Regions from separate parts of the Providencia alcalifaciens genome, predicted to be linked through region 2. Evidence: riboswitches for the same ligand, from Rfam matches in the RefSeq annotation. Region 2 holds a riboswitch; the other holds the start of a gene.
What was found. Region 2 has a riboswitch for thiamine pyrophosphate ahead of thiB (thiamine ABC transporter substrate binding subunit). Riboswitches for the same ligand answer to the same signal wherever they lie in the genome.
Positions count from the first base shown of each region.

Region 1: another riboswitch for thiamine pyrophosphate. It lies ahead of thiC (phosphomethylpyrimidine synthase ThiC); the one in region 2 lies ahead of thiB (thiamine ABC transporter substrate binding subunit).

Region 1 covers NZ_OU659204.1:422,506-426,720, reverse strand. The annotation lists gene LDO73_RS01885 (ABC transporter ATP-binding protein) at 1-841, shown strand, start outside; gene LDO73_RS01880 (HAD family hydrolase) at 874-1,551, shown strand; TPP riboswitch at 1,745-1,857, shown strand; gene thiC (phosphomethylpyrimidine synthase ThiC) at 2,003-3,985, shown strand; gene thiE (thiamine phosphate synthase) at 3,969-4,215, shown strand, end outside.
Region 2 covers NZ_OU659204.1:3,132,417-3,136,631, reverse strand. The annotation lists gene thiP (thiamine/thiamine pyrophosphate ABC transporter permease ThiP) at 1-1,034, opposite strand, end outside; gene thiB (thiamine ABC transporter substrate binding subunit) at 1,010-2,014, opposite strand; TPP riboswitch at 2,077-2,169, opposite strand; gene rppH (RNA pyrophosphohydrolase) at 2,283-2,816, shown strand; gene ptsP (phosphoenolpyruvate--protein phosphotransferase) at 2,821-4,215, shown strand, end outside.

The DNA of each region.
Region 1 (4,215 bases), 1.2 Mb from region 2:
GCTGTATATCAACCGCCAGAATATCACCCAACAACCAGCTCAACAGCGCGGCGTGGGCATGGTATTTCAAAGCTACGCCTTATTCCCAAATATGACCGTGGCTGAAAACATCGCGTTTGGGTTGAAAATGCGCAAGATGCCCGCCGCTGAGTGTGATAAAGCTGTGGCAGAAGTCATTGAGATGGTGGAATTACAAGGCAAAGAGCACCAATACCCGCACCAGCTTTCGGGTGGTCAGCGCCAGCGTGTCGCCCTTGCCCGTGCATTGGTGATGAAGCCGCAAATTTTACTTCTCGATGAGCCGTTATCCGCCCTTGATGCCCGTATTCGTAAGCACTTACGCCAGCAAATTCGTGAAATCCAGCGAGAGCTGAAGCTCACCACCATTTTCGTCACCCACGACCAAGACGAAGCGATGATTATGTCTGACCGCATCTTCTTAATGAACAAAGGCTCGATTATCCAAAGTGATACCGCGGAAAATATCTATACTCAGCCTGCCACTGAATTTGTGGCTCGATTTATGGGGCATTACAATCTGGTGGACGCTGAAAAAGCCAATGGGATGCTAGGCGTCAATTTACAAGGCACCCTCGCCATTCGCCCAGAATCTATTTATGTTCGTGAGATGGGACGCCAGTATGGCAACCATATTTCAGCGCCAGTGGATGCCGTGATCCTTGACCACCAGCTTTTAGGGAATATCATTCGCTATAGCGTAAACACGCCTGCGGGGGATATGACCGTAGACTTGCTCAACCGCTCATCCGAACGTTTATTTGAGCCGGGCACACGCCTTGAGTTAATGTTTAATAAAAATGAAATTCGTGCTCTAAGCTAGCCAACGATAAGCTAGCCAGCGAAAGGAACCCCATGCAAAACCTATCTACACAAACCAAATTAGCGATTTTTGATCTCGATGACACCCTGATCCGTGGCGATAGCAGCGTACTTTGGACGCAATATCTGTGGGATAAAAAGATCATTACCGACCCGCGTTTTGTCGAAGCCGATAAAGAGATGATGGCGCAATACAATGCGGGCAATTTGGATATGGTGACTTACTTAAAGTTTAGTTTGCAGACCCTTGACGGCTTTAAAACTGAGCAAGTCGATGAGTGGTTAGATGATTTTGTGGATACCATTATCATTCCACGCATTTACCCTAACGCATTAAGTACCGTTGCCTCATATCGATCGCAAGGGATCCCGATCATTGTGATCTCAGCAACGGTCTCTTTTATTGTGAAGAAGGTAGCGGATCGCCTCGGTGCTGATGTCACGATGGGCATTGATATTAAGCATTCAAATGGCTGCTACACCACCGAAATTGACGGTATCCCGACCTTTAAAGAAGGTAAAGTTAAGCGTTTAACCCAGTGGATCGCCCACCAGCCAATCACTGATGCGTATATTTATTTCTACACCGATTCCGCCAATGACCTACCAATGTGCCATTTCGCCGATGAGACATTTATCGTCAACGGCGACCCGCGTCTTCTCCAAGCCGCCAACGAAAATCACTGGCCGCAATATTCGTGGAGTTTGTAAAACCCCATTTTTAATTATTAATTCCTATTTTTTAAATTTTTACCCAATACACTGATTTCCCCTAAATTATTCGAGTGAGAAGAAGGCGGCAAGCGAGGATATCCCTAGGAGCATACACAAGTATGTGACTAGGGTGGCCGAGAGAAGCCAACGCACTTATCGCTTGAAGAATGACGGGGAAACTTTATACTGAATGCTCTTGTCGGAGTGCCTAGTATGCATTTGCATCAGGCTGAGACCGTTAATTCGGGATCCGCGGAACCTGATCGGGTTAATACCCGCGAAGGGAACAAGAGTAATCTTCAGCGCAATTTTCGCTCATTTCTTGGCGAAAAACTAGCCGCAACGCCACACCATTACTCCTCCGAACTCCAGACAAGCAACTTTCTTTCGATAAACCCGCTATTGGCGATTTACGCCGTATAGCCTGTGACGATGTCAGGAAATTGCTATGTCCAATAATGCTAATAATTCAGTTATACCGAGTACCGATATTTCCCCTAAAGCTGCGCCAGCACGCACGCGAAAAGAGCAACGTGACGCCGCAGAAGACTTTATTAATACCATTTCCGGTGTTTCATTCCCTAACTCTGAACGTATCTACCTACAAGGCTCGCGCGACGACATCCAAGTTCCGATGCGTGAAATCCAGCTCTCCCCGACACTTATCGGCGGCGACAAAGATAATCCTAAATTTGAAGATAACGAAGCCGTTCCTGTTTATGACACTTCAGGCCCTTACGGCGACCCTGTCTCTGAACTCAATGTTCACAAAGGATTGAAAAAAATTCGCGCACCGTGGATCAGTGAACGTGCTGATACTGTTGCCGTCGAGGATCTCAGCTCCAATTTTACCCAGCAGCGCCTCGCGGATGCAGGCTTAGATCACTTACGTTTTAATCACCGCCCTGCACCACTGAAAGCGCAAATAGGCAAATGCGTCACTCAGTTGCATTATGCTCGCCAAGGTATTGTGACCCCTGAAATGGAATTTATCGCCATTCGTGAAAATATGGGGCGTGAACGCATTCGCAGTGAAGTTTTAAGACAGCAGCATCCAGGGCAAAGCTTCGGCGCTATTTTGCCAGAAAATATTACGCCGGAATTTGTACGCCAAGAAGTGGCGGCGGGTCGCGCTATCATCCCTGCCAATATTAACCACCCAGAATCTGAGCCGATGATTATCGGACGCAATTTCTTAGTGAAAGTGAATGCCAATATTGGTAACTCTTCCGTGACTTCATCCATTGAAGAAGAGGTGGAAAAACTGATTTGGTCTACCCGCTGGGGCGCAGATACGGTGATGGATTTATCCACGGGTCGCTATATTCACGAAACCCGCGAATGGATTTTACGTAATAGCCCAGTGCCAATTGGTACCGTGCCTATCTACCAAGCCCTCGAAAAAGTGAACGGTGTTGCTGAAAACCTCACTTGGGAAATGTTCCGCGATACTCTGCTAGAGCAAGCCGAGCAAGGGGTGGATTACTTCACTATCCATGCCGGTGTTTTACTGCGCTATGTGCCAATGACCGCTAAACGACTAACCGGTATTGTCTCTCGTGGTGGCTCTATCATGGCGAAATGGTGTTTATCCCACCACCAAGAAAACTTCCTGTATGAGCATTTTCGTGAAATCTGCGAAATTTGTGCCGCTTATGATGTTTCCTTGTCTCTTGGAGATGGGTTACGCCCAGGCTCCGTACAAGATGCTAACGATGAAGCGCAATTCTCAGAGTTACATACTTTAGGCGAGCTGACCAAAATTGCGTGGGAATACGATGTGCAGGTGATGATTGAAGGACCGGGACATGTGCCGATGCAGATGATCCGCCGCAATATGACCGAAGAGCTAGAGCACTGCCACGAAGCCCCATTCTATACGTTAGGCCCTCTAACCACCGATATCGCACCGGGCTATGACCACTTCACTTCCGGCATTGGCGCGGCAATGATTGGCTGGTTTGGCTGTGCAATGCTGTGCTACGTGACGCCAAAAGAGCACCTTGGTTTGCCAAATAAAGAAGACGTCAAACAGGGGCTTATCACCTACAAGATTGCTGCCCACGCCGCTGACCTCGCGAAAGGTCATCCGGGGGCGCAAATCCGTGATAACGCCATGTCCAAAGCGCGTTTTGAGTTCCGTTGGGAAGACCAGTTTAACCTTGCCCTCGATCCAGAAACCGCGCGTAAATATCACGATGAAACCTTACCGCAAGCGTCAGGGAAAATTGCCCACTTCTGCTCTATGTGTGGACCAAAATTCTGCTCCATGAAGATTTCCCAAGAAGTTCGTGACTATGCAGCACAAAAAGAGGCAGCACAAAAAGAAGCGGGCATGGAGCAGATGTCGGAAGCGTTCCGTGCTCACGGTAGCGAACTCTATCATGGGGCTGAGATTGCTGAGGTCGTGAGTGATGAACAAAACGCTTAATCTCCCAAATAGTCCATTTCCACCGACCGAGCACTGCCTCGGTCTGTATCCGGTTGTGGATTCTGTTGAATGGATTGAACGCCTGCTAAATGCAGGTGTTTCCACCTTGCAATTGCGCATCAAAGATAAGCAAGACCACCAAGTCCGTGAACAGATCCAACAAGCAATAGCCCTTGGTAAGCAGCATAACGCCCGATTATTTATCAATGATTATTGGCGTTTAGCCATAG
Region 2 (4,215 bases):
CACAAAATCCCCGCACACAGAGCAATAAACAGCGAGGTTGATGTGGCTTGCCATAACGCAGGTTGCTGTAAAACATCCAGTAATTGACCGTTGAGTCCATCAACAATAACCGCTAATAACGGCGGAATTAATAATAAAATGGCTGCTGCAATCACCAGCCAGTCACGTAGACGGCGAAACAGGTTATCGGCGGGATCAAACCACGATGTTTGGTGGCTAAACCCAACAGAAAATGTATGGTTAATGCGTTGGCAAATAAGCATTAATCCTACGCAACATCCCAACTGAATCAACGCAAGCAATGTGGCGCGCCCTAAATCAAAGTCATAGCTCAGTGCTTGGTAAATTGCGAGTTCGATAGTGGTCGCTGCAGGACCGCCACCCAGAGCCAGTACCGTCGCAAAGCTGGCAAAGCAGAGCATGAAAATCAACGCGCCTGTTGGCAACATCTGACGGCGTAAATAAGGCCACTCTAAAAGGGTAAATTGCTGCCATTCATTGAACCCCAGTTGAGCGGCACTTTGACGCTGCTCAATGGCAATATTTTCAAGGGATTGCAATAGCATACGGGTGGCGAGAGGCATATTGAAAAAGATATGTGCCAATAAAATGCCACGTAGACCATAAGGGGAAAACTGATAGTCAACACCGAGCCATAGGCACAGTTTTGCCAGCCATCCGGTTTGTCCATACACTGATAAAATGCCGAAAACGGCGACTAGAACAGGTAAAACGAGGGTCATTGCACACAAGCGGAGCAATAGCGTTCTTCCCCAGAATCGCCGGCGATACAGGGCTCTTGCAAGAAAAATAGCGGGAATAATGGAAAAAACAGCGGAAAGCAATGCCTGCCAAAATGTAAAGCCGATGACATGCCATAAATAATCATCGTCAATTATCTCGCTGAGAGAAATTTCAGGTGCGAAAAACCACAGCGCCCCAAAAGCGAGCAGGGCAACGACGATTAAAAGACCGGAGGCTATCGCCCCCGGTAATAAGGTTAAATTGATTAACGACTGACGGCGGTTTGCCATAAACGTGTCCACGTTTGACGTTCTTTAGCTACTTCTCCCGCGCTAAATTGCAGGGATTTAGCTGGCAGTGGTAGCACGTTATACACTTCAGGCAACGGCATATCGATAACCGGATACATCCAGTTAGTGGTTGGTAATGTGCCTTGGAATTCAGGGGTTAACATAAACTGTAAGAACTGTTTTGCCAGCTCTGGCTGCGGGCTGTGTTTCAATCTTGCCGCCACTTCGACTTGCATATAATGCCCTTCATCGAACAGTGCCGCTGCGTAGTTGTCTTTCTTGTCATTTAAAATTTGATAACCCGGCGAGGAGGTGTAGCTCAGTACAAAATCCCCTTCACCCTTTAAGAACAGGCCATAAGATTCACTCCAACCTTTGGTTACGGTCAGTGTTTTGGCTGCCATTTTTTTCCATGCATCAGCAGATTTATCGCCGTAGATTTTCTCAACCCATAACATTAGCCCTAAGCCTGGAGTGCTGGTGCGTGGATCTTGGTAAATGATTTTCCAATTATTTTTGCTATCAAGCAGTTCATCCATGCTTTTTGGTGGCTGTTTGATTTTATTGGTGTCATAGATGAAGGCGAAATAGCCATAATCATAAGGAATGAATGTTTTACTTGTCCATTCGATAGGTAATTTAAGCGCATCCGTTTTGATATCTGCTGGGGCAAATAAGCCAGTTTTTTCTGCTGAGTCGAGCAAGTTGTTATCTAACCCTAAGATAATGTCAGCTTTGCTTTTTGTCCCTTCCATGCGTAGGCGATTCAGTAGCGCAACACCATCTCCCAGTGAAACCAGTTTTAACTCGCATTCACATTGAGCTTCGAAATTCTTTTTGATTTGTGGACCAGGGCCCCATTCTGCAGCAAAGGAATCATAGGTATACACCGTCAGCGTTGGTTTTTCGGCAGAGGCGAATGCGGTAAAGCTTAAGGTGGTTAAAGCAATGAGTGAGGTAAAGAGTTTCTTTTTAGTCATTGTAATTCCTGCGTAAATCATAAAAAAAACACAGGATTTGAGGAGGGACCGGTACAATAATTTGTAGGCGGTAGCTCAAATCCCTACGCCGGTATTAGCCGGATCAGGTTCTACGGGTTATTTCTCAGCCTAAATTGGCACCCCGTTGAGACGCAGACTATTGTAATTACTTCAGACATATCTGCAAACTGTATTGATATAGGTTTACCAGTTTGGGTATGTGTGAAACAATTAGGCATCTTTCAAATTTGGTTATTGAGGTAGTCTAGTGATCGATGATGATGGCTACCGCCCGAATGTAGGAATTGTAATTTGTAATCGGCAAGGTCAAGTCTTATGGGCTCGCCGTTATGGTCAGCATTCTTGGCAATTTCCTCAAGGTGGGATTAACCCGGGGGAATCGCCAGAACAAGCGATGTATCGTGAGTTATACGAGGAAGTCGGACTACAGCGTAAAGATGTAAGGTTACTTGCATCTACCCGTAATTGGTTACGCTACAAATTACCTAAGCGTTTGGTGCGTTGGGATACAAAACCTGTTTGTATTGGACAGAAACAACGTTGGTTTTTACTTCAACTCCAATGTAATGACGCCGATATAAACGTGCAGCGCAGTAAATCGCCAGAATTTGACGGCTGGCGGTGGGTCAGTTATTGGTATCCTGTTAGGCAAGTGGTCTCTTTTAAGCGCGAAGTTTATCGCCGTGTGATGAAGGAATTCGCTCCCGTAGTTATGCCTTTGCAGGAACAGAAATTACCACAACGACCTGTTTTTAATAATCGTAGGCGCGGAGTTAAGTAAGCCTATGTTGACGCGTTTACGTGACATTGTTGAAAAGGTCGCGATGGCGACCAGTCTGACTCAAGCTCTTGAAGTTTTAGTCAATGAGACGTGCAAAGCGATGCGTACCGATGTGTGCTCGATTTACTTAGCCGATCATCCTCGCCAATGTTATTACCTAATGGCAACCCGCGGGCTGAAAAAGCCTAGCGGGATTGCTATTCGTTTAGGATTCAACGAAGGGGTTGTTGGCGCAGTCGGTCGGCAATCGGAAATGTTGAATCTCGCCGATATTCGCGAACACCCGCAATTCAAATACCTTCCTCAACTCAAAGAAGAACAGCTCAAAGCCTTTCTCGGTGTGCCTGTGGTTTATCGACGCCAATTACTAGGCGTACTTGTGGTTCAACAGCGAGAAAAACGGTTATTCAGCGAAACCGAAGAGTCTTTTATGGTCACGCTATCGATGCAGTTAGCGGTGATTTTATCCCAAGCGCAAACCAAAGGTATTTTCGGGCAATATCGGCAAAATCGCCTCAAAGCTATTCCTGTTTCTCAAGGAATTTCGATGGCTTATGGCTGGCAAGATACCTCCCAGCCTTCTTTAGACAATGTGTATCAAGCGACCACATTAAATATTGATGAAGAGCGTCAGCGTTTGGTGATAGCGCTGGAAAGTGCGGCGGCAGAGTTTCGTCGTATTAGTAAGCGGTTTATGGCGAGCTCATCTAAAGAAAGCGCGGCTATTTTCGACCTATATAACCATTTACTTAATGATCCCCAACTGAAAAAACGATTATTTACGGCGATCAATCAAGGCGCGGTGGCTGAATGGGCAGTGAAAACTGTCATTGAAGATTACGCTTTGCAGTTCTCTCGTTTACGTGACCTCTATTTAAGAGAGCGCGGCTCCGACCTTCGCACCTTAGGGCAGCGCTTATTATTTCATCTCGATGATTCGCTGACACCAACCAGCCAATGGCCAGACCGTTTTATCTTAGTGGCAGATGAGCTGAGTGCGAGCGTTCTTGCCGAATTACCACTTGAGCAATTAGCGGGGGTGATTGTGCGCGATGGTGCAACGCACTCTCACTCTGCGATTTTGATCCGAGCGATGGGGATCCCCGCGATTATGGGGGCGGATATTGAGCCTTCCTTATTACATAATCGCCATCTGATTTTGGATGGATACCGTGGCGAAGTGTTTATTGAGCCTGAAAATTTTATTGCTCAGGAATACCAGCAAATTATTGAAGAAGAAAATGTGCTTAGCCGATTAGCGGAAGGTTCACTTTCTCAAGATGCAGTGCTCAAAAACGGTGAGCATGTGGATATTTGCCTCAATGCCGGATTGAGCCCTCGCTATGAACAGCAAATTCATGATGGTGTTGATGGTGTTGGACTATACCGAACCGAACTG